Regions from separate parts of the Aeromonas salmonicida genome, predicted to be linked through region 1. Evidence: predicted binding sites of a transcription regulator. Region 1 holds the regulator's gene; each other region holds the start of a gene.

Evidence for each region. Region 1 encodes LexA, which represses DNA repair genes until DNA is damaged. Its sites were predicted from a motif close to ANCTGTNTNNNNANACAGNT; they were not measured.
Region 2: a site for LexA is predicted at 1,217-1,236, ahead of ONZ54_RS12540 (DUF4250 domain-containing protein). Genes of this name have one in related genera too.
Region 3: a site for LexA is predicted at 5,618-5,637, ahead of ruvA (Holliday junction branch migration protein RuvA). Genes of this name have one in related genera too.

Annotation. Positions count from the first base shown of each region.
Region 1 is NZ_CP110645.1:111,758-121,569, forward strand. It holds gene ONZ54_RS00540 (chorismate--pyruvate lyase family protein) at 1-266, shown strand, start outside; gene ubiA (4-hydroxybenzoate octaprenyltransferase) at 263-1,132, shown strand; gene plsB (glycerol-3-phosphate 1-O-acyltransferase PlsB) at 1,191-3,614, opposite strand; gene lexA (transcriptional repressor LexA) at 3,819-4,442, shown strand; gene ONZ54_RS00560 (hypothetical protein) at 4,895-5,182, shown strand; gene ONZ54_RS00565 (SCO family protein) at 5,392-6,018, shown strand; gene ONZ54_RS00570 (MATE family efflux transporter) at 6,041-7,426, shown strand; gene trmL (tRNA (uridine(34)/cytosine(34)/5-carboxymethylaminomethyluridine(34)-2'-O)-methyltransferase TrmL) at 7,408-7,872, opposite strand; gene ONZ54_RS00580 (ATP-binding protein) at 7,954-9,309, opposite strand; gene ONZ54_RS00585 (response regulator) at 9,306-9,812, opposite strand, start outside.
Region 2 is NZ_CP110645.1:2,620,651-2,630,462, reverse strand. It holds gene ONZ54_RS12550 (fumarate hydratase) at 1-409, shown strand, start outside; gene ONZ54_RS12545 (cell division inhibitor SulA) at 701-1,192, opposite strand; gene ONZ54_RS12540 (DUF4250 domain-containing protein) at 1,425-1,622, shown strand; gene ONZ54_RS12535 (glycogen/starch/alpha-glucan phosphorylase) at 2,010-4,487, shown strand; gene ONZ54_RS12530 (SLC13 family permease) at 4,551-5,936, opposite strand; gene trxC (thioredoxin TrxC) at 6,101-6,529, opposite strand; gene ONZ54_RS12520 (response regulator) at 6,671-9,472, shown strand; gene ONZ54_RS12515 (ABC transporter transmembrane domain-containing protein) at 9,614-9,812, shown strand, end outside.
Region 3 is NZ_CP110645.1:762,040-771,851, reverse strand. It holds gene ONZ54_RS03765 (cyd operon YbgE family protein) at 1-172, opposite strand, end outside; gene cydX (cytochrome bd-I oxidase subunit CydX) at 159-275, opposite strand; gene cydB (cytochrome d ubiquinol oxidase subunit II) at 290-1,426, opposite strand; gene ONZ54_RS03750 (cytochrome ubiquinol oxidase subunit I) at 1,439-2,995, opposite strand; gene ruvB (Holliday junction branch migration DNA helicase RuvB) at 3,930-4,940, opposite strand; gene ruvA (Holliday junction branch migration protein RuvA) at 4,949-5,563, opposite strand; gene ONZ54_RS03735 (methyl-accepting chemotaxis protein) at 5,803-7,812, shown strand; gene ONZ54_RS03730 (proline--tRNA ligase) at 7,949-9,673, shown strand; gene ONZ54_RS03725 (TetR/AcrR family transcriptional regulator) at 9,776-9,812, opposite strand, start outside.

The DNA of each region.
Region 1 (9,812 bases):
TGGGCTGGACCCTGTTTGCCGAAGCCGCCCTGCAAGAGAGCGGGCTGCGCGAGCTGGGTGAGCAGCCCTTGGGCGAGCGTATTTTCGGTGACGAGCCTGCCCGCCGCGATCACCTGCAACTGGCCTGTTTCGAGATTGCGAGCAATCCCTGGTGCCCGGCCGCCACCGTCTGGGGACGTCGTTCCCGTCTGTTTCTGGGGCAATGGCCACTGTTGGTCCATGAACTCTTCTTGCCCTCTCTGTCATGCAACAAGGAGCTGGAGTGAATCTGTTAACCAAGGAGCGGGGACTGGCCTATGTGCAGCTGGCCCGCATTGACAAGCCTATCGGGACCCTGCTGCTGCTGTGGCCGACCCTGTGGGCGCTCTGGCTGGCGGCCGGCGGCCTGCCGGATCTCTGGACCCTGCTGGTGTTTGTGGTGGGCGTGTTTCTGATGCGCTCGGCCGGTTGTGTCATCAACGACTACGCGGATCGCAACTTCGATGGCCATGTGAAACGTACCGCCGGTCGGCCACTGCCCATGGGCAAGGTCAAGCCGCGGGAGGTGCTGGCGCTGTTCGCCGTGCTGGCGCTCATCTCGTTCGCGCTGGTACTGACCATGAACTCCCTCACCATAGCGCTGTCGTTCGCGGCCTTGCTGCTGGCGGTCTGCTACCCCTTCATGAAGCGCTATATTCCGATCCCGCAACTGGTGCTCGGCATGGCCTTCTCCTGGTCCATTCCCATGGCCTATGCGGCTCAGGCCAACGCCTTGCCACTGGTGGCCTGGCTGGTATTTCTCGCCAATCTGCTGTGGACCATCGCCTACGACACCCAGTACGCCATGGTGGACAGGGATGATGACCTCAAGCTCGGCTTGAAATCGAGCGCGATTCTGTTTGGTCGCCACGACAAGCGGATCATCGGCGTGTTGCAGCTGGCCACCCTGCTTATCCTGCTGGCGGTAGGCCAGTTGATGGGGCTGGGGGCTTGGTATTACTGGGGGCTGTTGGGGGCTGCGGCCCTGTTTGTCTACCAACAGTGGCTGATCCGGGAGCGGCAGCGGGAGGCCTGCTTCCAGGCGTTTCTAAACAACAACTATGCGGGGGCGCTGGTATTCATCGGCCTGGTGCTCAACTACCTGTTGCCGTGACGCATGTCAGGATAAAAAGAAGGCCGCATCATGCGGCCTTCTTTGTTTCCGGTCTCTGTCAGAGCCGGTTGCCCGCCTGTATGGTGCGGCGGATCTTGTTGCTCAGCAGCGGCACTATGTTGTCGGCCAGCGCCTGGAAGCGGCCCAGATCCGGTTTGCACTCGGGAGAGAGGTAGCCCTCCTTGCGCAGGGTGTGGATCAGGGTGCTGAACAGCTTCTGGTCGAAGAACTCGGGAGCATTGATGCCGTGCAGGGTGCCGAGGCGCTCCGCCATCATCAGGCCGTCCGCCTCCAGCTGCTCCGCCTCGACATAGGGCTGGGCCAGCACCCGGGTCAACACTATGGCGTAGCGTTGCAGCGTCTCCTGAATGCTCTCGGCCAGCAGCAGCAGGCGCATCTGGTTGCCAGGATTGACCCAGAAGCCGCCATCCCGTGCCTCGACCAGTTGCTGGCGTTGCAGTTCGGCCAGCAGGGCATCGACCAGCTCCGGCAGCTCATCCTCTTCGTAGTGGAGGAACAGCTCCGTCTTGAGCAGCGGATAGATGTCGATGCAGCGGGCGACGATCTCGCCGCGGGATATCCCCTCACAACGTTCGATCAGCGCGGCCACCAGGGATGGCAATGCAAACAGGTGCAGTATGTTGTTGCGGTAGTAGGTCAGCAGGATCGCCTGATAGCGGTCCAGGCTGATGATCTGGCCCAGTTTGTCCTCGCTCACCTCGAACTTGTTGAGCTCCATCGCCTGATCCAGCAGTGTCTTGGCATCCTCAGCCGGAATCGTGCTCTGGGGGCTGTAGGGCACCTGCTTGAGCAGGTCCAGATAGGTGTTGAGCTGTGCCTGCAGTTCATCGCGAGTCAGGGCGTGGCGTTCGGCGGCCAGCAGTGCCAGCGCGCTCAGGGTCAGGCCGTTGACGGCGGCGGCAGCGTTGATGCGGGTCATCAGCAGCTCGGCCAGCCGGGTGACTGTGGGTGCCATCCACTCGGGGCGCTCCTCCTGACCTATGTGGTCCTTCCACTCGGGCACATGTTCATTGAGGTAGCTGTTGAGGGTCAGGGGTTCGCCGAAGTTGACGAAGCCGCGGCCATAGTTGCGCAGCTTGCGCAGTATGCCGAGCACCTGCAGGAAGCTCTCTTTCTCCTTGCGGCTGCCCTTGAGCTCGTTGTGATAGGTGTTCACCTCCATCACGTGCTCGTAGCCCAGATAGACGGGCACCAGGGTCACGGGTCTGTCCAGCCCGCGCATCATGGCCTGCAGTGTCATTGCCAGCATGCCGGTTTTGGGTGGCAGCAGACGACCGGTGCGGGAGCGCCCACCCTCGGTAAAGAACTCCACCGAATAGCCCTTGGCAAACAGCAGGTTGAGGTATTCGCGAAATACAGTGCTGTAGAGCGGGTTGCCCTTGAAGGTGCGGCGGATGAAGAAGGCGCCGCCATGACGGAAGATGGGGCCCGCCGGCCAGAAGTTGAGGTTGATGCCCGCCGCTATGTGGGGCGGCACCATCCCCTGGTGGTAGATGACGTAGGAGAGCAGCAGGTAGTCCATGTGGCTGCGATGGCAGGGCATATAGACGATCTCGTGCCCTTCTTGCGCCAGCTGGCGTACCTTCTCGGCGCCGTTGACCGAGAGGCCGCGATAGAGCTTGTTCCACAGCCAGCCGAGGAAGCTTTCACTGAGGCGGATCAGCCGGTAGGAGAAATCGGAAGCGATCTCGTCCATGTAACCGTGGGCGCGCTTTTGCGCTTTCTCCAGGCTGATGCCCTCGCGCTGGGCCTCCTCTTCTATGGCCTGCTGGATGACGCTGGAATCCAGCAACTGCCTGAACAGCAGGTTGCGGTTCGGCAGCTTGGGGCCGGTGGCCGCCAGCTGCTGGCGGCTGAAGTGGGTGCGGGCCACCCGCGCCAGTTTGTGGGCGATAGCCTCGTCGGTGCCGTGCTTGTCGGCCATCTGACGCAGGGAGAGCGGCGGGGAGAAGCGCACCAGGTTCTCGCGGCCCTTGAGGATCACGATCAGTGCCTTTTTGAGGCGGTTCGGTGCCAGGCTGCTGATGATGTTCCAGCCGGAGGCCTCTTCCCCTTCCCGGCCGGGGGCGCGGCCCCAGAACAGGGTGACAGGCACTACCTGGATATCCAGTGCCGGATCCTGCTTGTGCAAATCCAGCAGCTGGTGGAATTCCTGCAAGAAAGGCAGCGGCTTGCTGCGCTTGCCAAACAGGGGAGGCGGACGGTCCAGACAGACGTAGCGCGGCAGCAACTGGCCGTTCAGCTCCAACGGGGTGAAGGGGCCGGGCAGGCCGAGATCCTCGCAGCACTGTTGCAGCGTCATCAGATCGGTGATCGAGCTGGTTTTCAGGGCATAGACTATGGGTCTGGCCGGATCCAGCTTGAGCTCTGTGATGGGATTTTCCGGCAGGCTCTTGTGATTGACCAAGCCACTGACCGGCCATTGCAAGATGGCTCTGGAAATCTTCTGTCCAAGGGACATGTGCGTCTGCTCTCCAAAAAAATGCGGCGTGAGCATAACAAATCACCGGCGGCTTGTCGCCGAGAGGTACGATGAGTCGGCTGCACAGCCGTAAAACCATGGCAAATAAGGGGTTGGCCGCGACAAATGTCAGCCGCGCCTTGCCTTGGCCACTGCACTGTATATACTGCCAGTGTGCTGTATAAAAAAACAGGTGCCAATGTTATGAAACCCCTTACCCCACGCCAGGCCGAAGTGCTGGAACTGATCAAGGTGAATATGAGCGAGACCGGCATGCCGCCGACTCGTGCCGAGATTGCCCAGAAGCTTGGTTTCAAGTCGGCCAATGCGGCCGAAGAACATCTGAAGGCCCTGGCCAAAAAAGGGGTCATCGAGATCATGCCGGGGACCTCTCGTGGCATCCGCCTGCTGATTGAAGAGGAAGCTGTGCTGGAAGAGACCGGCCTGCCTCTGATCGGCAAGGTCGCGGCCGGTGAACCCATACTGGCTCAGGAGCATATCGAGAGCCACTATCAGGTGGATCCTGCCCTGTTCCATCCGCGGGCAGATTTCCTGCTGCGGGTGCAAGGCATGAGCATGAAGAACATCGGCATCCTGGATGGCGATCTGCTGGCTGTCCACAAAACCCAGGAAGTGCGCAACGGCCAGGTGGTGGTAGCACGTCTCGACGAAGACGTCACCGTCAAGCGCTTCCAGCGCAAGGGCAGCCAGGTGTGGCTGCTGCCTGAAAATGAAGAGCTTGAACCCATCGCCGTTGATCTCTCCTGCCAGCAACTCACCATAGAGGGACTGGCCGTCGGCGTAATCCGCAACGCCGACTGGATGTAACAGCGCGGCCTCCCTCGGGAGGCCGTCTCGCTTCTGTACCCCTTTCCCCATGATTTCAATCAGATCCTGATACCCGTGATTTTTGTCTGTCGCGCCCGTCCGCATCCGCCTCATTTCAGATATATCCTTGGCTAAGGCAGTCACTTGCTTGATCTGCCCCGAATGCTCGACAAGACGATCCTCTCCCACTTGGCAGGTGGCAGGAACCAAGGTCAGCAGGGATGCATAACAACAGCCTCATGCGGCGCGCCGGACAGCAACGGCGCTACCAGCCCAGTTGATGGAGGCGTTCGCGGGATAGAAGGGAGGGTGGCCAGCATTGCACCGGCGGCATCTGCCGTCTGGAGGATAAAGGCACACCTGCGCAGTCGACACGCGGCAGTCATCGATCTGGCCACCCAAGGGGGCTGTCGATGCCGACCGGCGTGACCTGTTGGTCAAGGAGGACAGGTATGGCTTCAAGCTCGCCATGGGATCCGGGTCTGGCATCGCCCGCTTCTTCCATCACCCGTTTCATCAAGGGTAACCGGATGACCCGTTTCTATGCTCTCTGGGTACATCACAAGGGGGCCTGCTGGACTGTCTGGCTTGGCTGCCCCAAAGACAAGATAGTCCGCCTGGTGCGGCTGTTTCACCGTCATAGCGACACGGGACAAACGGATCTTCCCTGGACGGCTCCCGTCATACCGCTGCGTGCCCTGACAAAGCGCGCCCATGAGCGCCGCAGACAACAACCCTGATGTTTCCTGGCCCTTGTCTCACAGCCCCACCTTGATGGTGGGGCTGTTGTTTTATGGCCCAGCCCGGCTGACCAGTGGTGATGGGAGCCTCTTTTGACCCAAGCGGCATCCGGTGCAAGGGATAACCCGGAGCGCGATGGGCTGGGTTACAATGGGCCATCCATTCGTGCCCACTCTGCGGGCATGTCGCAGTGAAAAGGTCTGTTGTTATGGTTAAACCGCGTTATCCCTTGCTGTTCCTGCTGCTGGTCGGGGGCATGATGGCTGCATTCCACTGGAGCCGGCCCTCCCTGCCCGAGCAGGCCGACTATTATCCGGCGGGGCGGGACATCAATCCGTTTGCCTTTACCGACGAGGAGGGGCAGCCCTTCGTTCCAGCCAGTCTGGTGGGGCACTGGACCTTTCTGTTTGTCGGCTATACCTTCTGCCCGGATATCTGCCCGACCACGCTGGCGGATCTGCGCTCCGTCTATCCGGCGCTGAAGAAGATTGCACCGGACAGCCAGGTGGTGTTCATTTCGGCGGATCCGCAGCGCGATGACATCACTCGCCTCAAGACCTATACCGCTTTCTTCCATCCCGAGTTCAAGGCGGCAACCGGCCCCCACGAGAAGTTGTTCCCGTTTGTGCGAAACCTGGGCCTCATCTACTCCATTGCCGAACAGGGAGAGAAGGATTACCTGATCGACCACTCCGCCTCCATAGTGCTGATCAATCCGGAAGGCAAGCTGGAAGCCGTGTTCCGCCCCCAGATGAGCGAGGGGCGAGTACCCCACGTGGTCATGGAAACCCTGGTCTCCGATTTCGCCAAAATCGTGCGACTGGAGGGCGAATGATGCCGGATGAGTGGCTGCTCTCATGCTGATCCCGTCCTGGTTGACAGACAGGCGGCGCCATGGGGCCGTGTTTGCCCTGGCATTGCCCATGGTGCTCTCCAATATCACTACCCCATTGCTGGGGCTGGTGGATACCTGGGTGATAGGCCAGCTCGGTCAGGCCTGGTTTTTGGGAGGCGTCTCGGTCGGGGCTACCCTCATCAATCTCATCTTCTGGCTGCTCGGCTTCTTGCGCATGTCCACCACAGGGCTGACCGCCCAGGCTCATGGCGCCGGTAGTCCAGATGGCCAGCTCGACACCCTGGCGCGGGCGCTCGGTCTCGCCGTCGGGCTGGGCGTGCTGCTCTTGCTCTTGCTGCTGCCCCTGCTGCCCGGGCTAATTGCACTCAGTGGCGGGTCAGCCGAGGTGCAGATTTATGCCAGCGAGTATGTGTCGGTACGGATCTGGAGTGCGCCTGCGGCGCTCTGCAATCTGGTGATCATGGGCTGGTTGCTGGGCATGCAGGATGCCCGCAGCCCCATGCTGTTGCTGATCTTCACCAACCTGATCAACATGGCGCTGGATACCTGGTTCGTACTGGGGCTGGGCTGGCAGGTGAAAGGCGTGGCCGCCGCCTCTCTGCTGGCAGATTACAGCGCCCTGGGGGTCGGGCTCTGGCTGGTGAGCCGCCATCTGCGCCGCCTCTCGCCCGAGGTGTGGCAGGGGGCCTGGCAACGCTGGCGTCAGTGGCCCGCGCTGTTGAGATTGCTCAGCCTGAATCGGGATATCTTCATCCGCTCCCTCTGCCTGCAGCTCTGCTTTGCCTTCATGACCTTGCAGGGCGCGCGTTTGGGGGATGTGGCAGTGGCCGCCAATGCGGTGCTGCTCAACTTTCTGATGCTCATCTCCTACGGGATGGATGGCTTTGCCTATGCGGTGGAGGCCATGGTGGGCCGCGCCATCGGCCGGCGGGATCGGCAGGCGCTGCGCGAAGCCATTGTCTTGAACCTTGGCTGGGCGCTGATCATAGCGATTGGTTTCAGCCTGCTGTTTGCGGCGGGCGGCAGCCAGCTCATCGCACATATTACCGACATACCGGCGGTGATCGCCGAGGCAAACCGCCAGTTGCCCTGGCTGATCCTGATGCCGTTACTGGCGGTCTGGTGCTTCCTGCTGGATGGGGTCTTCATTGGCGCTACCCGTGCCAGGGAGATGCGTAACAGCATGCTGGTAGCGGCGTTTTGCGGCTTCTTCCCGGTCTGGTGGCTCTGTCAGGGCTGGGGCGTTGCCGCCTTGTGGGCCGCCATGGGCGCCCTGATGGCGGGCCGAGGTCTGACGCTGGGGTATCTGTGCTGGCAACTGGAACGTGATGGCCGCCTGTTGCATTCACCCCATGGGGTGAGCCAGGTTCAGAGCGAACCCTCATAACCTAGCTGGCGCCAGCTCTCGTATACGAATACCGCCACCGCATTGGAGAGATTCATGCTGCGGCTCTGGGGCAACATGGGGATGCGCAGCCGCTGTTCGAACGGCAGGCTCTCTATGATCTCCAGTGGCAGACCTCGGCTCTCCGGGCCGAACAGCAGGGCATCACCGGGCGCGAACTGCGCTGCAGAATGGGCGGTACTGCCCTTGGTGGTGCAGGCAAATACCCGCTCGGGAGCAACGGCAGCCAGAAATGCCTCATAGCTCGGCCAGCGTTTCACCTCGGCAAACTCGTGATAATCGAGCCCGGCCCGCTTCACCCGCTTGTCATCCCACTCGAACCCCAGCGGTTCTATCAGATGCAGCCGGTAGCCTGTGTTGGCGCAGAGGCGGATGATGTTGCCTGTGTTGGGCGGGATTTCCGGTTGGTAGAGCACGATATCGAGCATGGCGGGATCCTGATGCGGGCCGAGATGGGGCGGAAAAGGGCGCCAGCATACCCAGCGCCCGCCTGGATGAAAAGAGATGGCTCAGCCAATAGGCAGACGTATGGTGATAGTCAGCCCGGTGGGCTGATTGCAACTGGCGCGAATGGTGCCGCCATGGCGCTGGATTGCCTCCGAGGCGATGGCCAGCCCCAGCCCGGTGCCGCCGGTCTTGGCGTTGCGGGCATCATCCACCCGAAAGAAGGGCAGAAACAGCTGCTCCTGTTGCGCCACCGGCACACCCGGGCCGTCATCACGGATGGTGATGACCCACTCCCTTCCTTCCCGATACCAATCCAGTTTGATGAACTTGTGAGCGTACTTGAGTGCGTTGCGCAGGGGATTTTCCAGCGCCCGTGCCAGCAGCTCGGGCCACATCCTGATCGACTCGGTCGGCAGTGGCGGCAGCCGGAGTTGCTTGCCGCTCTGGTTGGCCTCGAACATGGCGTCGTCCAGCATGGGCTCCAGCAGTTCGGCCAACGGCATCACCACGGGTGCCTCCACATGCTGCTGTACCCGTGACAGGTCGAGCAGGTCGCCTATCAGCTTGTCCAGCCGCCCAATCTCCGACTCTATCCGTGCCAGCTCGTTGCTGTCGCCCTGCTTGCGGCGGATCAGCGCCTGCGCCAGCTGGATACGGGTGAGGGGGCTGCGCAGCTCGTGGGATATGTCGGACAGCAGCTGTTTCTGCTTCTGGATCATGCTCTTGAGCGTGTCGACCATGTGGCTGACGTGATCCGCCAGTTGGCCGATCTCGTCACGCCGCCCCAGATTGGGGATCTGTACTTCCAGGTTGCCCTCCGCCAACTGGGAGACTGATCGCTGCAGCTGCAGTATGGGACGGGTCAGTCGCCAGGCCAGCAACAGGCAGAGCGGTGTGCTGACCAGCATGGCGATCCCCAGGATCTGGATCGGGTGATCCAGGATCTGGATAAACAGGAACAGATAGGAGTTTTCGACATTGAGGCCGAAGTAGACGTGATAGGTCTGACCGTGGTGCTCCATCTCGAAGGGACCGGCGATGGCTCTCTGGTGCTCGCTGCCCAGCATGGGTTTGGCCGGGTTGTCCGAGTCGACCATGAAGCGGACGACGAACTTGCTGAGCCGCGTGCTGGATTGCATCTGGCCCTTCTCGTCGCGCAGGTAGATATTGTCCACCGGCAACAGACCCGCCGCCTCTATGGCCTTGGCCAGATCGAAATCCTGATTGGGGTCGGCACCCCGCTGCAGGGCCTTCAGGTTGTTGTTCATCCGCACCATCTCGTGGGCGGGTAACGGGATTATGTTGCGGGGATCCAGGGTCGGCAGTATCACGACAGCGGCGACCACGACCAGCAGCATGAACCAGAACCAGAGGAAGATCTGGGTGGAGAGGCCATTGAAGGTGCGGGCCGTGTTCATGCCTGTTCCAGCCACAGATAGCCGCGTCCGCGCACCGTCTTGAAGCGGGGCTGGCCATCGGTGCGCTCCGGCAGCTTCTTGCGCAGGTTGCTCAGGTGCATGTCGATGGCGCGATCGAAGGGTTCCAGCTTCTTGCCGAGCACCAGCTCCGAGAGCTGGCTCTTGCTGACGATCTGGCCGGGATTGCGCAGCAGACACTCCAGCAGCCCGAATTCGGTGGCGGTGAGCTCCAGCAGCTGTTCGCCGCTGCTGGCTTGCTGCAAGCCCGGTTGCAGCACCAGATCCATGAAGCGGATCTCTTCGGAAGTGCCGCCACGCTGGGGTTGCGCACTCTGGGTCCGGCGCAGTATGGCGCGGATCCGGGCCAGCAACTCTCTGTCATCAAAGGGCTTGGCAAGGTAATCATCGGCGCCGGCCTCCAGCCCGTTGACCCTGTCCTGGCTGTCGCCCCGCGCAGTCAGCATCAGCACCGGGGTGTCGTGGGTCTCACGCAGCTTTGCCAG
Region 2 (9,812 bases), 2.4 Mb from region 1:
CATCTATTACGTTGGTCCGGTCGATGCAGTTCGTGACGAAGTGGTTGGCCCTGCCGGCCCCACGACGTCCACCCGAATGGACAAGTTCACCGACATGATGCTGGGGGAAACCGGTCTCATCGGCATGATCGGCAAGTCAGAGCGTGGCCCCAAAACTGTCGAGAGTATCAAGCAGCATAAAGCCGTTTATCTGATGGCCGTAGGGGGCGCAGCCTACCTGGTCGCCAAGGCGATCAAGAAGTCGCGGGTGGTGGCTTTTGCCGACTTGGGTATGGAAGCCATCTACGAGTTCGAGGTGGAGGATATGCCAGTGACGGTGGCTGTCGATTCTCAAGGCAACAATATCCACGAAACAGGCCCGGCCTACTGGTCGGCCAAGATTGCCGAGCTGGATGGCAAGCTCTCCTGATCGTCGTGTTGAGCCAGGGCCAAGGATATTCGCATCATTCCTGTGGGGTGGCACGAGCAAACGACCAGGCCGTCTGTGACATTGGGTGACAGCGTAAAAAGGCGACCTTAGGGTCGCCTTTTTCTATCGTCCCGCAGGTTGGCATTGGTACTGGCGCAGGTGCACAGACCAGACGGGTCACTTCTGCTTGATCACTCTTCTAGGGCCCTTTTCTTGCGCTCTTGCCTGATCCCTTCTCCCCTTGTTCCATTTCTTCACGGCGATTTCGAGTCTCCAGGCTGTTCTGGACCATCAGTGGTTGAGATAGACATCCTGTCCGCCGTAGGCCAGCGGGCCGCTGTGCACGGGCAGTAGTTTTCCTGCAGGCTCGAAAAAGCGGGTCAGCACCCCGAAGCGTTGCCCCAGTTTGCTCAGCTTGACGCGATCCAGCGAAACCTGTGCAGGCAGCCAGGTCAAGACTGCTGCGCAGTGACCATTGCCCAGACTCTGCTCCAGCATTAGCTGCCAGTTCTTGATCTTGGGGCTGTGCACCACCAGCACCCGAGCGGGGTTGATCCCCTGAGCCTGCAGCTGTTTGGCCACTGGCAGGCCTGGCGGGGCAATCAGCAGGATCCAGCCCGTGTCACCATGGCTCAGTCTCACCAGCTCGTCGAGCAATGGCCGCTCATCGCTGGCAGGTGCGGTGTGGCACGCTTCTTCCACCTTGCTTTGATGGCGGGTTGGCCAGGGATTGCTCATGCTGACAGACGCGGCGAAAGGGAGGTGACTCATGGGCTGGCTCATATGTTTGTCCTGTATGGATAACCATGCTGTATGTGTATACAGTAGTTGCAACTCAGGTCAGTGACAAGCCATTTATGGCCAAAAATGTGATCAAGCTGGCAGGGTATGAACTCATATCATTGATTGTAAAAGATATTTTATTTTTACCAGGGTGCTTGTTTTTTAGGCTATGGACAAAGAGGGAGGTGGCGCCCATGGTTATACAGTATCTGGATGAAGAGGAGAGATGAAGATGGACGTCAGTACCTTGCAACGGCTGGATGCCAATATCCTGCTCGGGATCATCAATGAGAAGTTGCGGCTGGAGTGTGATGGCCTGGAGGAACTACTGGCTTATTACGACATGACGGAGGATCAACTGGCGACCCGGTTAATGCAGATAGGCTATCACTACGACCCCATGAGCAATCAGTTCAAGGCCCATGGTTGAAGGGGAGTCGATCGTCATCATCGGGGAGCCAATCATGCTTTATGAACAGCGCACATTGAAATCGTTTTCAATGTACGCTGAATTTTCAGTTATTTTCATGGATTTTCAGTACTTGGCAATGATTGAAAACCTATTCACGGATTTATATTTGCATTTATTTGTTAACTTACTGATTTTAAATGAAATGAATGTTCCTGATTAATAAGTTTCAGGAAAGGGTTTTCAAGCTTGAACTGTCATTTTTATACGTTAAAGTGTGACTTGCGTTAACTTTTAAACCATCGGCTTTAGCTAGTATGCCCACGCCGGAACATATTCTGAGATAACAACAGCACCGGTCCCTGATGGGATAACAATTTTATTATTCTGTAACGAAGGAAATGGTTTATGGCTACCAAGAAGAAGACAGACCAGGATCTCCAACTGGATAAAGATCAGCTCAAGGCGAGTATCGTGCGTCACCTGCGTTCTACCTTGGGTACAAGCGAACAGAAAGCCTCGCCAGAAGCGTGGTGGAAAGCGACCGCAGCCGCCGTCAATGAACAGGTGTACGAGCGCCTGACCCGTACTCAGCAGACTCATTTCAAGAAAGATACTCGTGCGATTCATTATCTCTCTGCTGAATTCCTGATGGGGCGTTTGACCTCCAACAACCTGCACAACCTCTCCCTGTACAAAGTGTGTGAAGAGGCGTTGGGTGAACTCGGTCTGGAACTGACCGATTTGTGTGAACAAGAGCCGGACATGGCGCTCGGCAACGGTGGCCTTGGCCGCCTGGCTGCTTGCTTCATCGACTCCCTTGCCACCCTGAATTACCCGGCTGTCGGTTATGGCATCCATTACGAGCACGGCCTGTTCCGTCAGGAGATCCAGGATGGTCGTCAGATCGAACGCCCGGACTCCTGGCGTGAATATGGCAATCCCTGGGAGATCTGCCGCCCGGAATCCGTGCAGGAGATCCCGCTCTACGGCTATGTGGAAACCGTGTTCGGCGACAAGGGTGGCCTGAAGAAGGTATGGCACGCAGGTCGCAAGATCAAAGGGGTGCCTTGGGATATCCCTGTGGTGGGCTTTGGCGGTCACACCGTCAATATCCTGCGTCTGTGGGAATCCCGCGCCTCCGAGTTTTTCGACTGGGACGTGTTCAATGCCGGTGGTTACATCGATTCCCAGGCTGAAAAAGCCCAGGCCGAAACCATCTCCAAGGTGCTCTACCCGAATGATGAAACAGATGCGGGCAAAGAGCTGCGCCTGATCCAGCAGTACTTCTTCTGTGCCTGCTCCATCAAGGACATCATGCGCCGCTACAAGCGGGTGCATGGCAGCGACTTCAGCAATTTTGCCGCGCAAATTGCCATTCAGCTCAACGATACTCACCCGACCGTGGCTATCCCCGAGCTGATGCGGGTGCTGGTGGATGAGGAAGACTTGAACTGGGATGCCGCCTGGGCTATCTGCTATCGGGTCTTCTCCTACACCAACCACACACTGTTGCCGGAAGCGCTGGAGAAGTGGTCCGTCAGCCTGTTTGAGAAGGTGCTGCCCCGTCACCTGGAAGTCATTTACGAGATCAACGCCCGCTTCCTGAGCGATCTGGTCGAACCCAAGTGGCCAGGTAACGATGCCATCAAGGCCAAACTCTCCATCATTGAAGAAGGGGATGTACGCAAGGTGCGCATGGGCAACCTGTGCGTGATCGGTTCGTCCAAGGTGAACGGCGTGGCCGAGATCCACTCCAAGCTGGTGAAAGAGGATCTCTTCCCCGAGTTCGCCGAGCTGTGGCCAGAGAAGATGTGCAACGTCACCAACGGCGTGACGCCCCGTCGCTGGCTGCTGGCCTGCAACCCGGAGCTGGCCGAGCTCTATAACGAAGTGGTGGGCAAAGAGTGGCCGCTGCAGCTCGACAAGCTGCGCGCCGTCACCAAGTTTGCCGATGACAAGGCATTCCAGCAGCAGTTCATGACCATCAAGCGTCATAACAAGGAGAAACTGGTCAAGGTCATCAAGGCCGAAACCGGCATCGATGTGAGTGCCGAGGCGATCTTCGACGTCCAGATCAAGCGTCTGCACGAGTACAAGCGCCAACAGCTGAACCTCATCCATATCATGGCGCTCTACCGTCGTCTGCTGGCGAATCCTGACTATGACATGCACCCGCGCGTGTTCATCTTCGGCTCCAAGGCGGCGCCCGGTTACAAGCTGGCCAAGGACATCATCTACGCCATCAACAAGCTGGCGGAGCGGGTCAACAACGATGCTCGCATCCAGGGCAAGCTGAAAGTGGTGTTCATGCCGAACTACCGCGTGAGTCTGGCCGAGAAGCTGATCCCGGCGGCCGATGTCTCCGAGCAGATCTCCACTGCAGGTTACGAAGCCTCCGGTACCGGCAACATGAAGATGGCACTGAACGGCGCCATCACCATAGGCACGCTGGATGGGGCCAATATCGAGATCGCGGAAGAGGCGGGTGCCGAAAACTGCGCCATCTTCGGTCTGAACGTGGACGAGGTGAAGTCTCTGAAGGCGCGCGGCTACAACCCGTACGACTTCTACTATGCCAACTCCGAGCTCAAGGCCGTGCTGGATTGGTTCGACACTGATTACTTCACGCCGGGCCGTCCTGGCGAGCTGGCCTCCATCAAGCGCTCCTTGTTGGAAGGGGGCGATCCCTACCTGACCTTGGCCGATTTTGCTTCCTACTCCGATGCGCACAAGCTCATCGATACCTGGTACCGGGATCCAGCGCTGTGGGCGAAGAAGGCCATCATCAACTCGGCTACCATGGGCAAGTTCAACTCGGACCGTTCCATCCAGGACTACGTGGATCGGATCTGGAATCTGACGAGCTGCAACGTACAAGGTTGATAACCTCTTGATATGAAAAAGCCCTCGCAATGCGAGGGCTTTTTGTTTCAGGGCATTTGGGGATCAGAGAATGTCCCCGACAAAGTAGGCAAGCCCTGCCAGCAGCACGGTGAACACGACGTTCAGTGCCATACCGGCTTTCATCATCTCTTTCTGGCGGATATGACCACTGGCGAAGACGATGGCATTGGGTGGGGTGGCGACCGGCAGCATGAAAGCGCAGGAGGCACCTATGGCGATCAGCACCGCCATGACGATGGGGGATACGCCCAGCGCTTCAGCCACCCCGGCAAACAGCGGGATGAGCAGGGCTGCGGTGGCAGTGTTGGAGACCAGTTCGGTCAGGAATATCACGAATGCCGCCAGCATCAACAAGATGATGAAGATATTGGCATCGGCCAATACGGCTGACAGGTGGCTGGCCAGGAAGGCGCTGGTACCGGTCACCTTGAGGATGGCACTCAGGGTCAGACCGCCGCCAAACAACATCAGCACGCCCCAGTCGGTGTTCTGATTTATGTCATCCCAGCTGGCGACACGGCTGACAGCGATGGCGATGATGGCACCCATGGCGATCAGGGTATCAAGCTGAGGAATGCCGCCCAAGGCACTGGAGATGGGTTGCGAGCCGATCCAGAGTACGACTGTGGTCAGGAAGATAGCCAGTGTTACCTTGCGCTCGCGGGTCCAGTTGATGGTGACATCCTGGATCTCGACCCTGTGGTTGAGCTGCGGACGGGTCACCAGATAGAGCAAGGCAATGCCACAAGGCATCAGGATCAGCACCACAGGCACACCAAACTTCATCCAGTCGGTGAAGCCAATCCCCATCTGGGCGGCAGCGATGGCATTGGGTGGACTGCCGACCAGGGTGCCGATGCCACCAATGCTGGCGCTATAGGCGATACCCAACAGTACGAAGACGAAGGTGGCCCGTTCCTTCTTGCTGTCGAGCCGTGCCAGCATACCGATGGCCAGCGGCAGCATCATGGCGGTGGTGGCGGTATTGCTGATCCACATGGACATGGCCGCCGTGATGGTAAACAGCAATATTATCCCCCAGCCCAGATGACCGTTGGCCAGGTGCATCACCTTGCCTGCCATCAGGGTATCCAATCCCTGTTTGGAGAGGGCGGCTGCGAGGGCGAAACCACCAAAAAACAGGAACAGAATAGGGTTGGCAAAATCGGTGAGGGATTTGCTCATGTCAAGCACCCCGAGCACTGTGGCCAGCAGAGGTACCAGCAGGGCCGTGATGGTGACGTGCAGGGCTTCGGTCAGCCAGAGAATGGCGATGAAGACCAGGATCCCCAGCCCTTTGTTGACCATGGGATCAAACGGCAGCCAGGCCAGCATGGCACAGAGCAACAACACATCCAGGATGACAATCCCGGATTTGATGTCCAGCCAGCGAGATGGGGTAGTAGAGGGTACAGCCGATGTGTGCATAGTGTTCTCTCGGTTAATTTATGGTTGTTGTTGTGTTGCCGAGATTACAATTATTCCCCTGTTTGAAACAGGGGGAAGTCGTCAAACCATGCCGGGACTCACAGACTCAAAGCAGTGCGAAACACTTGAAAAACAAAAATTAAACAATTATTTATCAATTGAGGCTATGCCACAGAGGCAACCCACTCCTTGAACAGGCTTTTGGGCAGAGAGCCGCTGCGTTGTGCCACCATCTTGCCCTGTTTGAATATCATCAGGGTGGGAATGCTGCGGATGGCGTAACGGGCTGCGATGGCAGCTTGTTGTTCCGTGTCGACTTTGACAAAGCGGAAGTGGGGCTCAAGTTCGCTGGCAACCTGTTGAAAAATTGGTGAAAATTGTAGGCATGGTCCGCACCAGCTGGCCCAGAAGTCCACCACGACCGGAAGATCGGATTGGATAAGAATATCGAATTGATCCTCACGGCCGATGACAGGTGTGATACCAAAAAGCGAGGACTTGCAACGACCACATTTCGCGTTTGAATCCATTTTTTCGGCGGGCAGGCGGTTTCTGGTGAAGCAATGACTACAATAGGTAGTGATAAATGACATAATTGATTCCTGTAAGCATAAGCCCTGCAACATCTTTATTGCACTGACAGGGCAGAGTAACGGTAACATAGCAGTCAGTTATCTTTCACAGCCAGTGGTCCGTTAGCGGATACACGGTCATGACATGAGAATCGAGACGGGATGAATAATGTGACAAGGGTCAATCGTGTTGTCCTGAGCCTAATCATCGTCGCGCTGCTGGCGTTTGCCGGCTATTGCTGGCAACTGCTCAGCCAGCAACACAAGGCCTCCGAGCTGAGTGTGGCAGCGGAATTGATCCTCAATCGGGTCAATACCGACACTATTTATCTGCTGGGACGCGAGAAAGCCAATGATGGCAATGTACAGCAGCGCCTCAACCAGTTGTCGAGCAACCTGGACAGTTTCGTGCGCCAGGTGCGCAACGATCCGGATACGGCCGATAGTCCCAACTCCCAATCCCTGCTGCACGATATCGACAGCTACCTGCTGGACCTGGCCAAGCTCTACTCCATGGAGATGGCCATCCAGTATATAGAGCAGCCTTTTCAGAAGCAGCTCAATGCCTTGCTGGCGACCCTGCCTGCCAGCTCTGCGCTGGCCATTGATCTGGTCGAGCTGGCGCAGCTTAGCCACTACCTCAAGCGCAGCTGGGACAGGGGTGAGCAACGGCAATTGCAAGCGCTGCAGCAACGACTCAAGACCGCCTATCCCGAGTATCCCCAGGTGGCCGGGCTTGCCCAGTTGAGCGAGGACGTCAGCCGCCAGGTGGTGGATTACCATGTGTTGCGCAACCAGGTTATCGACATGCATGAGCTGGATGGCTTGTCGGTCTGGAAACAAAGCAAAATGGAGCAAGCCTCCTCCCTCAAGAGCCGTTTCTACCTGATGGTGCTCGCGGGTGCCATGGTCTGCTTCGCGCTGGTGGCGGTGACCCTGTGGCGTCGCAACCAGAAGTTGAGCGAGTTGTCACGCCAGACCGGCTTGCTGGCGCAGGCAAAAAGCGATTTTCTGGCCAACATGAGCCACGAGATCCGCACTCCCATGAATGCCATCATAGGTTTCAGTTCCCTGGCGCTGCAAACCGAGCTGGATCAGCAGCAGCGGGATTACCTCAGCAAGATAAAGTCTTCGTCAGATACCTTGCTGCTGCTTATCAACGACATTCTGGATCTGACCAAGGTGGAGTCAGGCAAGCTGACCCTGGAAGAGATCGATTTTGACTTGAGCGAGCAGATAGATTCGCTTGCCGGCATGTTTGCCGATCTGGCCGAGCGCAAGCAGGTCGAGGTCATCATCAACAAGTCCCCGGCCGTGCCCGATTTCCTGCGCGGCGATCCGCTGCGCCTGGGCCAGGTACTGGTCAATCTGGTCAACAACGCCATCAAGTTTACCGAGCGGGGCGAGGTGGAAGTGGCCATCACCCTGGTCAACCAGCATCCCATGCGGGTGCGTTTCAGCGTGCGGGATACCGGGATTGGCATCGCCGAGGATAAGCAGGACCAGCTGTTCCAGCCTTTCACCCAGCTGGAGGCGGGCAACACCCGCAAATATGGTGGCTCAGGTCTTGGCCTCAATATCTCCCAGCGTCTGGTCGAACTGATGGGCGGGCGGATCACTGTGCAGAGCAAGCCGGGGTCCGGCTCTGTGTTCCAGTTCGAGATCCCCATGACCAAGGCGGTGTACGGGGTATCGGGCCGCCGGGTCTTTTTCGAGCATCAGCCGCTCATTCTGGTGATGGATGACAATGAGCTGGTGCTGGACTTGGCCAAGGATATTCTCGGCCGGGCCGGTGTCCGGGTCGTGGCTGTCAACAGCCTCTCCCGGGCGCGTCAGTTATTGCGGGAAGAGGGGCAGAATATCCGGCTGGCCATTCTGGACTGGCGCATGGGGCAGGAGGATGGCCTGGATCTGGCCCTCGAAATGTACCAGCACAGCCAGTGGCGGCGACTGCCTATTCTGATGACCAGTGCCTGGGCCAAGGAGGGGCTGCACGGGCGGATGGAGAGCATGGGCCTGACCCATTTTCTGCCCAAGCCCATGACCGAGAATTCCCTGCTGGCCAAGGTGGATGAGCTGCTCAATGGCAGCTCCCATGATCATCAGGTCCGCCAGGCCGAAGCCCAGGGCGATCAGCAGCACTTTCGTGAGCTGCTGCAAGGTGTCCGGGTCTTGCTGGCGGAGGACAACAGAGTCAACCAGCAACTCATCATCGAGTATCTGCGCCGGATCGATGCCGTGGTAACCGTGGTAGGTAACGGGCGTGAGGCGGTCGAACGGGTAGCCGAGCAGCCTTTTGACGTCATCCTGATGGATTTGCAGATGCCGGTACTCGATGGGTTGGATGCGACCCGCCAGATCCGCAAGATGGTCGACAAGCATGACGTGCCCATCATAGCGCTGACTGCCAGCGCCATGCCCGGTGACAGGGAGCGTTGCCTCGGTGTCGGTATGAACGGGTATGTCACCAAGCCGGTCAGCAAGCTGGATCTCTACAACAACCTGTTACAGTGGGTGAAGAGCGCCAGCGGCGAGCGCCGGATCCCGCTGGAGGTGAAACCCCCTGATCTGATGGGAGTACTGGATCTGGAAGATGCCCTCAAACGGCTGGAGCAAGACAAGGAGGCGCTGCAGATCTTGTTCAAGCTGTTCATGTCCGAGCACAAGGATGATCTGTGGGAGATCCGCTCCGCCTTGCGTCGCCAGCAACCCGAAGTGGCCTGTCGTCTGTTGCATACCCTGAAGGGGGTGTCAGCCAATATCTCCGCTGCTCGCCTGCAGATCATGGCCGGTGATTTGGAGTGGCGACTGCGCCAGCAAGAGGAGTTGACCGAGCCGGATCTGGAGCAGTTGCAACAGGTATTCAGCCAGACCCGGGAGGAGGTGTCTCACTTTCTGCTGACCGGAGAGCAGCATGAATCACCATACAGCCCCGTGGGGCAGCGAGATGATCGCTTATTGTAGGGAGACAAATAGCAATAATTCTCAAGCCAGCCACTTCAGGCTATCATGACCCTCTCGTATCGCCCCCTTCTGGGGGCGATTGCATTACGTTTCCCCGTGACGGGCGGCAGCCTTGGGCTGGCCGCGACAAAGGATATCTACGTGAGCGTATTCTCAAGGCTAGGCTGGTTCTTCAAGGAGCAGTGGCGGCGTTATCTGATCGCCATCTCCTTGCTGATGATGGTGGCACTGTTGACCGTGATCCCGCCCAAAGTGGTGGGTTGGGTGGTGGATGGCATCGCCAAAGGTTCTCTCGACAACGACACCCTGATGGGCTATCTGGCGGGGCTGTTTGTGCTCG
Region 3 (9,812 bases), 650 kb from region 1:
ACATCAGCCAGGGAGCGAGCAACAGCCCATGCTCACTGGTGTTGGCAGCCACCAGGTTGGGGGCCTGTAAAATAGCGACGGCCAACAGGGCCGCCGCTACCAACATCAACCCCTGCCAGGGTTGGCGCTCCAGAGGAGCGGCCAACCGGGCGAGCCGATCACTTGTCTTCATCGATCTGACGATCCATGTTCTCGCTGTGTTCCAGCCAGAGCGCATTGATGATGCCAAATGAACACGCCAGCAACAGACCCAGGATCCAGGTGAAATACCACATATCAGGGCACCTTCTTAGTAGAGCGATTGTTGGTTGTCTTCGATGTGCTTGCTGGTCACCCGACCAAACATCTTGACGTAGGTCCAGATGGTATAAGCCAGCACAATCGGTACCAAGATAGCTGCCGCCACCGTCATCACCTTCAGGGTGTTGAACGATGCGGTGGCATCCCACATGGTCAGGCTCAGTGACGGCTCGAGGCTCGAGGGCATCACGAACGGGAACATGGAGAAGCCTGCGGTCAGGATCACGCCGGCAACCGCCAATGAAGAACAGGTAAACGCCACCCAGCCTTTATTCAGCTTGGCAAACAGCGCAGTGAGCAGGCTCATGGAGAGGCCCAGTAACGGCGCGGCTATCATCCAGGGATAGAGGGCGTAGTTGTTCATCCAGGCACCGGCCTGGCGCACCACTTCCTTGTTCATGGGATTGGATACCGCATCGGTCGCAGCCGCCTTGACGACCACGTAGCCGTCCATGCCACTCACCCACCAACCAGCCAGGCCAAACAGCACCAGGGTCAGCAGGGAGCAGATCATGGCTGCAGTGCGGGAACGCGCCAGCACCTCACCATCGGTCTTCATCATCAGCCAGGTCGCCCCCTGAGTGACCAGCATGAACAGGCTCACCAGACCGGCCAGAATGCCGAACGGATTGAGCAGGCCGAAGAAGTTGCCGTGATAGGTCAGCATCATGAACTGGTTGAATTCGAACGGCACGCCCTGCAGCAAGTTGCCAAAGGCCACCCCGAACACTATGGGGGGTACTGCGCTGCCAATAAACAGCGCCCAGTCCCAGTTGCTGCGCCACTTGGCATCTTCACGCAGGGAACGATACTTGAAACCGACCGGACGGAAGAAGAGCGCCATCAGGGTCAGGATCATGGCGATGTAGAAGCCCGAGAAGGCCGCCGCATAGACCATGGGCCAGGCCGCAAACAGGGCACCGCCCGCCGTGACCAGCCATACCTGGTTGCCTTCCCAGTGCGGGCCCATGGTGTTAAGCATCACCCGACGCTCCACATCCTTCTTGCCGACGAAGGGGAGCAGTGCGCCCACCCCCATATCGAAACCGTCGGTGATGGCGAAGCCGATCAGCAAGACGCCAACCAGTACCCACCAGACCAGACGCAACATTTCGTAATCAAACATGGGTTACTCTCCTTATACCTTGCTCTGTTCGAAGTGGTACTTGCCCGTCTTCAGGCTGCTTGGGCCCAGACGCGCATACTTGAACATCAGGTACATCTCGATGATCAGCAGTACGGTATAGAACAGGAAGATCCCGATCAGGGAGAACCAGATCTCGGACGCAGGCACGTTGGATGCAGAGAGCGAGGTCGGCAGCACTTCGGCTATGGTCCAGGGTTGACGGCCATACTCGGCGACAAACCAGCCCGCCTCGATGGCGATCCAGGGCAGCGGGATACCCCACAGCAGGGCTTTGAGCAGCCACTTTCTCTCACCGATACGGTGACGAGCACTGTCATAGAAGGCCAGACCGATCAGTACCAGCATCAGCATGCCGCAGGCAACCATGATGCGGAAAGCGAAGAACAGCGGCAGAACCTGCGGGATGGAGTCATCCACGGCGGCCTTGATCTGTTCGTCGGTCGCGTCTGTCACATTGCTGGTGTAACGCTTGAGCAGCAGACCGTAGCCGAGATCCTGTTTCACTTCATCGAAGCGTGCCAGGGTATCTTCGGACTTGTCGCCGGATTGCAGCTTGGTCAGCAGATCGTAAGCGTTCATGCCGTTACGCACACGCAGCTCGTGCTCGCTCTTCAGATCCTTGAGGCCGGTCACCTGGCCGTCCAGAGAGCGAGTAGCAATGATGCCGAGCGCATAGGGGATCTTGATGGCGTAATCGGTACGCATCTCTTCCTGATTCGGAATGCCGAACAGGGTAAATGCAGCCGGTGCAGGTTCTGTGTCCCACTCGGCTTCGATGGCCGCCAACTTCACCTTCTGCACTTCACCTGTCTCGTAGCCGGACTCGTCACCCAGGATCAGCACAGAGAGGATGGAGGCCATACCGAAGGCCGCTGCGATGGCGAAGGAGCGACGGGCGAAGGCCACATCACGATTCTTCAGCAGGTAGTAAGAAGAGATGCCCAGCACGAACATGGCGCCCGTGGTGTAGCCAGCCGCGACCGTATGGACAAACTTGACCTGAGCGACCGGGTTGAAGACCAGCTCGGCGAAGCTCACCATCTCCATCCGCATGGACTCGAAGTTGAACTCGGCACCGACCGGATTCTGCATCCAGCCGTTGGCAACCAGGATCCAGAGGGCGGAAAGGTTGGTTCCCAGCGCCATCAACCAAGTTGCAGCCAGATGCTGACGCTTGGTCAGGCGGTCCCAACCAAAGAAGAACATGCCGACAAAGGTGGATTCCAGGAAGAACGCCATCAGCCCTTCGATGGCCAGCGGGGCCCCGAAGATATCACCGACATAGTGGGAGTAGTAGGCCCAGTTGGTACCGAACTGAAACTCCATGGTCAGCCCTGTGGTAACCCCGAGGGCGAAGTTAATACCAAACAACTTGCCCCAGAACTTGGTCATGTCCCGGTAGACAGTGTTGTTGGTCATCACATAGACAGATTCCATGATCGCCAGAATGAAGGCCATTCCGAGCGTCAGGGGCACAAACAGGAAGTGATAAAGGGCCGTCGCAGCAAATTGGAACCGCGATAGGTCTACCACATGCTCAGCAATCATGATGTTTCCTCACCGATTATTGGCACGGCTATTTTAAGTTTTAAGGACAAAGCTTCCGTTGGAAGTCCCCGAATGATCGGTCATGTTCCAGTTTGCACTGACGACCGGTTTCGACTGCTACCAGCATTAACAACAAGGCAATATCGAGGAACAAAAAAAGCTAATGTTTAACAATTGCAAAACAATCTGGCTTGCTTTATTCCTGCCCATAATGACCGGTGTTTTATATCACCTTTATTTGATTGAAATCAATGTAAAACCACCATGAATACATGCCTTTTAAAAGCATTTTCACGCTCAATTCCATTTAATTTGGAGAGCTGTGTCACAAAAAACTGAAAATCACAAATCATTGATTTAAATCAATTTTATTATCTCGATCAATAAGTGGCAGTTCTGTTAAAAAATGACTTCCAACGTGAATTTCATTATGTTTCCCCCGCCTGCCAACGCTGCCAACCAACTCAATTTAAAACCAGTAAAAACGCATTTTAATGCTAATTGAACAGACCAGATAAATGATTAGTTAATCTAATCTGACATGCTCAATTTTTCTTGTTTGTCCGAGTCAGACAGAGCCCCTACAATGCGCCTCGCAGTGAGGGCATCCCCTTGGATACAGGCCGGTCAATCCGGGTTCCCGGCACGTATTCGATGAACATTTCGAACCTGTCTATTGGAATTTAAGATGAAAAAGTTTGTTGCTAAAACCATCCGTTACTACAAGCTTTCGTTCGTTCAGCTCTATCAAATGAACCGACTCTGAGGCCTCGCGACGGCTCCTCTGTTTTTTCCGGTCTGTGTCCAGACGCACTCACTGTCTGTGAACATCCATCCTGAATTGTCTTTGCCCACCGCCTGTGCCGTGGGCTTTTTTATGTCCGGATAACAAAAAACCGCCCTTGATGGCGGTTTTTTGTTCAAACAGCTGTTTTCACCTTTCATCTGGCCGTTGCAGGCCAAAATGTGCATAAGCTCTTGGTGTCGCCATCCGCCCTCTGGGTGTACGTTGCAGGTAGCCCTGCTGGATCAAATAAGGTTCCAGTACATCCTCGATAGTATCTTTTTCTTCACCTATGGCAGCCGCCAGGTTATCGAGACCCACAGGGCCCCCCATAAACTTGTCTATGACAGCCAACAATAGCTTGCGGTCCATGAAGTCGAAACCTTCATTGTCCACGTCCAGCATGTCCATGGCACGGGCCGCTATGGGTCCATCGATCCGGCCATCAGACTTGACCTGAGCAAAGTCGCGCACCCGGCGCAACAAGCGGTTAGCAATACGCGGAGTACCGCGCGAGCGACGGGCCAACTCCAGGGCCCCGTCACCTGTCATCTCCAGCCCCAGACAGCGGGCACTGCGAGAGACGATATCGGTCAGATCCTTGACGTTGTAAAACTCCAGCCGCTGGACTATGCCGAAACGATCCCGCAGCGGGCTGGTCAGGGAACCGGCCCGGGTGGTGGCCCCGATCAGGGTAAAGGGTGGCAAGTCGAGCTTGATGGAGCGAGCGGCAGGGCCCTCCCCTATCATGATGTCGAGCTGGTAATCCTCCATCGCCGGATAGAGCACCTCCTCCACCACAGGGCTGAGACGGTGGATCTCATCGATGAACAAGACGTCGTTCGGTTCGAGGTTGGTGAGCAGGGCCGCCAGATCACCGGCTTTCTCCAGCACAGGGCCCGAGGTGGTCTTGATGTTGACCCCCATCTCGTTGGCGACTATGTTCGCAAGCGTTGTCTTGCCCAGACCCGGCGGGCCGAAGATCAACAGGTGATCGAGTGCCTCACCACGCTGGCGGGCCGCCTCGATGAAGATCTCCATCTGCTCGCAGACGGGATCCTGACCTGTGTAATCGGCCAGCATCTTTGGCCGTATGGCCCTATCGATGATCTCATCCTCACGCACGCCAGTGGCGGAAATGAGACGGTCCGCTTCAATCATTGCCTACCTCACACCAGACTACGCAGGGATTCACGGATGATATCTTCCACCGACATTCCCTCTTTGGCTATCTTGCTGACGATCTGGCTGGCCTGCTGCGGCTTGTAGCCAAGCGCCACCAGTGCACTGGCCGCCTCTTCGCTCGAATCCGGGGCACGCAGGACGCTCTCCCTGGCTGGCAGGCTGATCTCGGCCGGCGAGAAGAGATCGTGGCTGACCCAGCCTTTGAGCCTGTCCTTCATCTCCACCACCAGCCGCTCGGCGGTCTTCTTGCCCACGCCTGGCAACTTGATCAGGGAGCTTATCTCCTCACGCTCGACACTCAGCACAAACTGGGTAGCGGTCATGCCGGAGAGAATGGCCAGCGCCAGCTTGGGGCCGACGCCATTGGTTTTGATCAGCTCGCGAAACAGCGCCCGCTCCTGCTTGTGATTGAAGCCGTACAGCAGCTGGGCATCTTCACGCACCACGAAATGAGTGTGGATGGTCACTTCCTTGCCGATCTCGGGCAGATCATAGAAGCAGCTCATGGGCATCTGTACTTCATAACCCAGGCCCCCGACTTCCAGCAGCACCTCGGGGGGTTGTTTCTCAATGACTACGCCTCTCAAGCGACCAATCACGGCTCTCTCCTCGCCAAACCATCTATCTGTAAATTGGGTCATAGCATAAAGAATAACTGGATAAGTATCCAGCATAGGGCGGTGACGGATGACAGAGGATTCTCGGCATTCTGGCGCTTTCGGAGCCATGCTTGGATCGGATCTGGGCAGTAACTTTATTTTCCACCGGGAATGGCGAATCTTGGCCATTGATAGAACACTGAATTGGGTTTGTTCGGAACCAGGGAAGGTCCTGCATCATGAAAATTGTCACTACATCGAATCTTGGGCTGACTATCCTGCTCGGTTGCACACTGGGCATGGGCGCGATCGGCTGGTATGGCAGCCAGCGGCTGGCCGACTTGCTCTCCTATGTATTGGGCGCCGCCTGGCAAACCGCCGATGGCGCCATGGAGGGATCCATCGAGCTGGGCAACCAGTCTCTGTATATCCAGAAAATGCTCAGAGGCATGCCCCTCGACGAGCCCGAGCTGCAGCGAGCCAAACAGGCAGCCACCGAGGCCCTGCAACGGGTTGAGGAAGGCAAGCTCATCGATACGACGGCTATCAGTACCATGAACCAGCATGAGCAGACGTATCAGCAACAGCAGGAAAAACTGCTGACGCTCTACCGCACCTTTACCGGTATCGATCAGGCACTGCGCGCCAGTTCGGAGCGCATGTCACGCCTTTCAACCCAGCTGGAGGTGATCGGTGATGGCGCAGTCGAGAGCCTCACCCAGTCACCTGATCAGGCCATCAGCTGGAACGGCGGCCTCTCCACCCGCTGGCAGGCGGCTGACGGCGGCATGGAGGCCAACATAGGTTTCCTGCGTCAGCTCTATGCTCTGGAGAAGATGCAGAGTGAAGGCCCCACCCCCGCCATCCAGGCCGAACTGGCGGAGGCAAACCGCTTCTATCAGGAAGCGGTGGACGGCATGCTGGCGACCGGCCTGTTCGATGTGCCCGGTGAAGGGGAGTTTGCCGGCCAGTCGCTCTCCACTCAGTATCGCGCCCTGCTGGCCGACAGCACGCGGCTGACAAGTGAGTGGATCGCGGCCCTGACTGATTACCAGCGCCAGCTGGCTCTTTACGAGAGCAGTGCCGAACAACTCAAACAGGCGCTGGTCGAGGTCGAGGCCCAGGGCGATGCGACCGTCGAGGATCAGGTGAACCAGCTCAATACCATCATCGGCTATACCAAAAACCTGATCCTGGGCGGTCTGGTGCTGAGCCTGCTGATTGTCACTCTGTGTGGCTTCTGGCTGGTGCGCACCATAGTCAACCCCCTGCTGCAAGTTGACAAGCGCATGCAGGACATAGCCGCGGGCGACGGGGATCTCAACGCGCGCATCAACCTCAAGCGGGACGACGAGCTAGGTTCGCTAGCGGGCAGCGTGGATTGCTTCATCGAAAAGCTGCAAAAGATGATCAGCTCCACCATGGACAACAATCAGCACATCAGCGACCACGTGCACACCTCGGTCAACCGGGTCGAGGCCATCAGCCAGAGCAGCCGTCAGACCGCCGAACACGCCCAGGCGTTGCACCACGACAGCGAGCAGATGGTACAGGTCGCCACCTCCATCTCGGATAACTGCAGTCTGGCCGCGCAAAACGCCAATCAGGTCCGTCAGCTGACCACACAGAGCAGTCAGTATGTGGCCTCTGCCAGCGCAGGCATGCAGCGAGTGGTGGTGGAAGTAGGTGAATGTGCCAATGCCATCAATGCCCTCAAGGAGCAGGCCAGCCAGATTGGCCAGATCATCTCCACCATCAGCAGTATCTCGGAGCAGACCAACCTGCTGGCCCTCAACGCCGCCATCGAGGCAGCCCGGGCCGGCGAAATGGGCCGGGGCTTTGCCGTGGTGGCGGACGAGGTACGTACCCTGGCCAACCGCACCGCCGCTTCCAGCGCCGAGATAACCGAGGTGATCAACAGCATTCAGCAGCAGACCGAGAAGGCTTATCTGATGATGCAACGCAACCTGAAAACCGTGGAATCGGGGATGGAAGACTCCGACAACACCAAGCAGATCCTGTTCAAGGTGGAGGAAGCCATCGACCATCTGGCCGACATGGTGCAGCAGGTGGCGGATGCCACAGGTCAGCTCTCCCACACCCTGAGCCACACCTCGGACAAGGTCTCCGGCATCAGCCTGCAGGCCCAGACAGGGGAGCAGGAGGCGCAGGAGTGCCTGCAGCTTGCCTCCTCCCTCCATCAGGCCAGCCTGCTGCAACAGCGACTGCTGTCGCAATTTCGGGTCTGACACGGGCGGGGGCCCCGCCCCCGCTTTCTCCCGCTGCGCTAAATTTAGCCCTTGGGCCACAGGGCCCTCCCTGTTAAAATTCCGCTCTTGAATTTATCCAGGGCCCCGCGGCCCGTCTTATCTAAGGTCACGAGCGATGCGTACCAGCCAATACCTGCTTTCCACTCTCAAGGAAACCCCGTCCGACGCCGAAGTCGTCAGTCATCAGCTGATGCTGCGCGCCGGCATGATCCGCAAACTGGCCTCCGGCATGTATGCCTGGCTGCCGTCCGGCCTGCGGGTACTGAAAAAGATCGAGAACATTGTTCGCGAAGAGATGAACAATGCTGGCGCCATCGAAGTCTCCATGCCGGTGGTACAACCCGCCGAGCTGTGGCAGGAGTCCGGCCGCTGGGACGACTACGGCCCCGAGCTGTGCCGCCTGACCGACCGCCACAACCGCCCCTTCGTGCTGGGTCCGACCCACGAAGAGGTGATCACCTCCCTGGTCCGTTACGAAGTGAACAGCTACAAGCAGCTGCCGCTCAACCTCTACCAGATCCAGACCAAGTTCCGCGATGAAGTGCGTCCCCGTTTCGGGGTGATGCGCGGTCGCGAGTTCCTGATGAAGGACGCCTACTCCTTCCACATCGACAAGGCCTCGCTGATCGAGACCTACGAGCGGATGCACGCCGCCTACTGCGCCGCTTTTACCCGCATGGGGCTGAACTTCCGTCCTGTACAGGCCGATACCGGCTCCATCGGCGGCACCGGCTCTCACGAATTCCAGGTACTGGCCGAGAGCGGTGAAGATTTAATTGCCTTCTCCGATACCTCAGATTACGCCGCCAACATAGAGATGGCTGAAGCGCTGGCACCCGTTGGCGCGCGTCCTGCCGCCACCGCAGCACTGAGCAAGGTGGCCACTCCGAATGTCCACACCATCGACGACGTCGCTGCTTTCCTGAGCGTGGCACCGACCGCCATCGCCAAGACCCTGCTGGTACTGGCCGAAGCAGACGAGCACGGCAAGCAGGCCGTCATCGCCCTGGTGCTGCGTGGCGATCACGAGCTGAACGAGATCAAGGCCGAGAAGCTCCCGGGTGTTGCCAACCCGCTGACCTTCGCCAACGACGAGCAGATCAAGGCTGCCGCCGGTTGCGATGCGGGCTCCATCGGTCCGGTCGGCTTTGCTGGTCGCATCATTGCCGATCGCAGCGCCGCCCATCTGGCGGACTTTGTCTGCGGCGCCAACGAAACCGGCTTCCACCTGACCGGTGCCAACTGGGATCGCGATATCGCCACCTTTGACGTTGCCGACCTGCGCAACGTGGTGGAAGGCGACCCGAGCCCGTGCGGCCAGGGCAAGCTGCTGCTCAAGCGCGGTATCGAAGTGGGCCATATCTTCCAGCTGGGTACCAAGTACTCCGAAGCCATGAAGGCGAGCGTGCTGAACGAGGGCGGCAAGTCCGTCACCATGGAGATGGGTTGCTACGGTATCGGGGTCTCTCGTCTGGTGGCGGCTGCCATCGAGCAGAACAACGACCAGTACGGCATCATCTGGCCGGACGCCATAGCCCCGTTCGAAGTGGCCATCGTGCCGATGAACATGCACAAATCCGAGCGCGTGGCCGAGCAGGCACAACAGTTCTACGCCGAGCTGAAAGCCGCCGGTGTGGACGTGCTGTTCGATGACCGCAAGGAGCGCCCAGGCGTGATGTTCGCCGACATGGAGCTGCTGGGTGTGCCACACGCCATCGTCATCGGCGATCGCGGTCTGGACAACGGCGTGGTGGAATACAAGTGCCGCCGCTCAGGCGAGAAGCAGGAAGTGGCGATCACAGAGATCATTGCCATGCTCAAGGCCAAGCTGGGTCGTTAATCCCACGCTGCCACTGCTGGTATAAAAAAGCGCGCCAATCGGCGCGCTTTTTGTTTTCTGCTGAGCCTGACAGGCCGAAGGGCCATCAGATCCCCCTACGACTCAGGCGCGCAGGGCCGTCATCAGCTGGGTGACGACG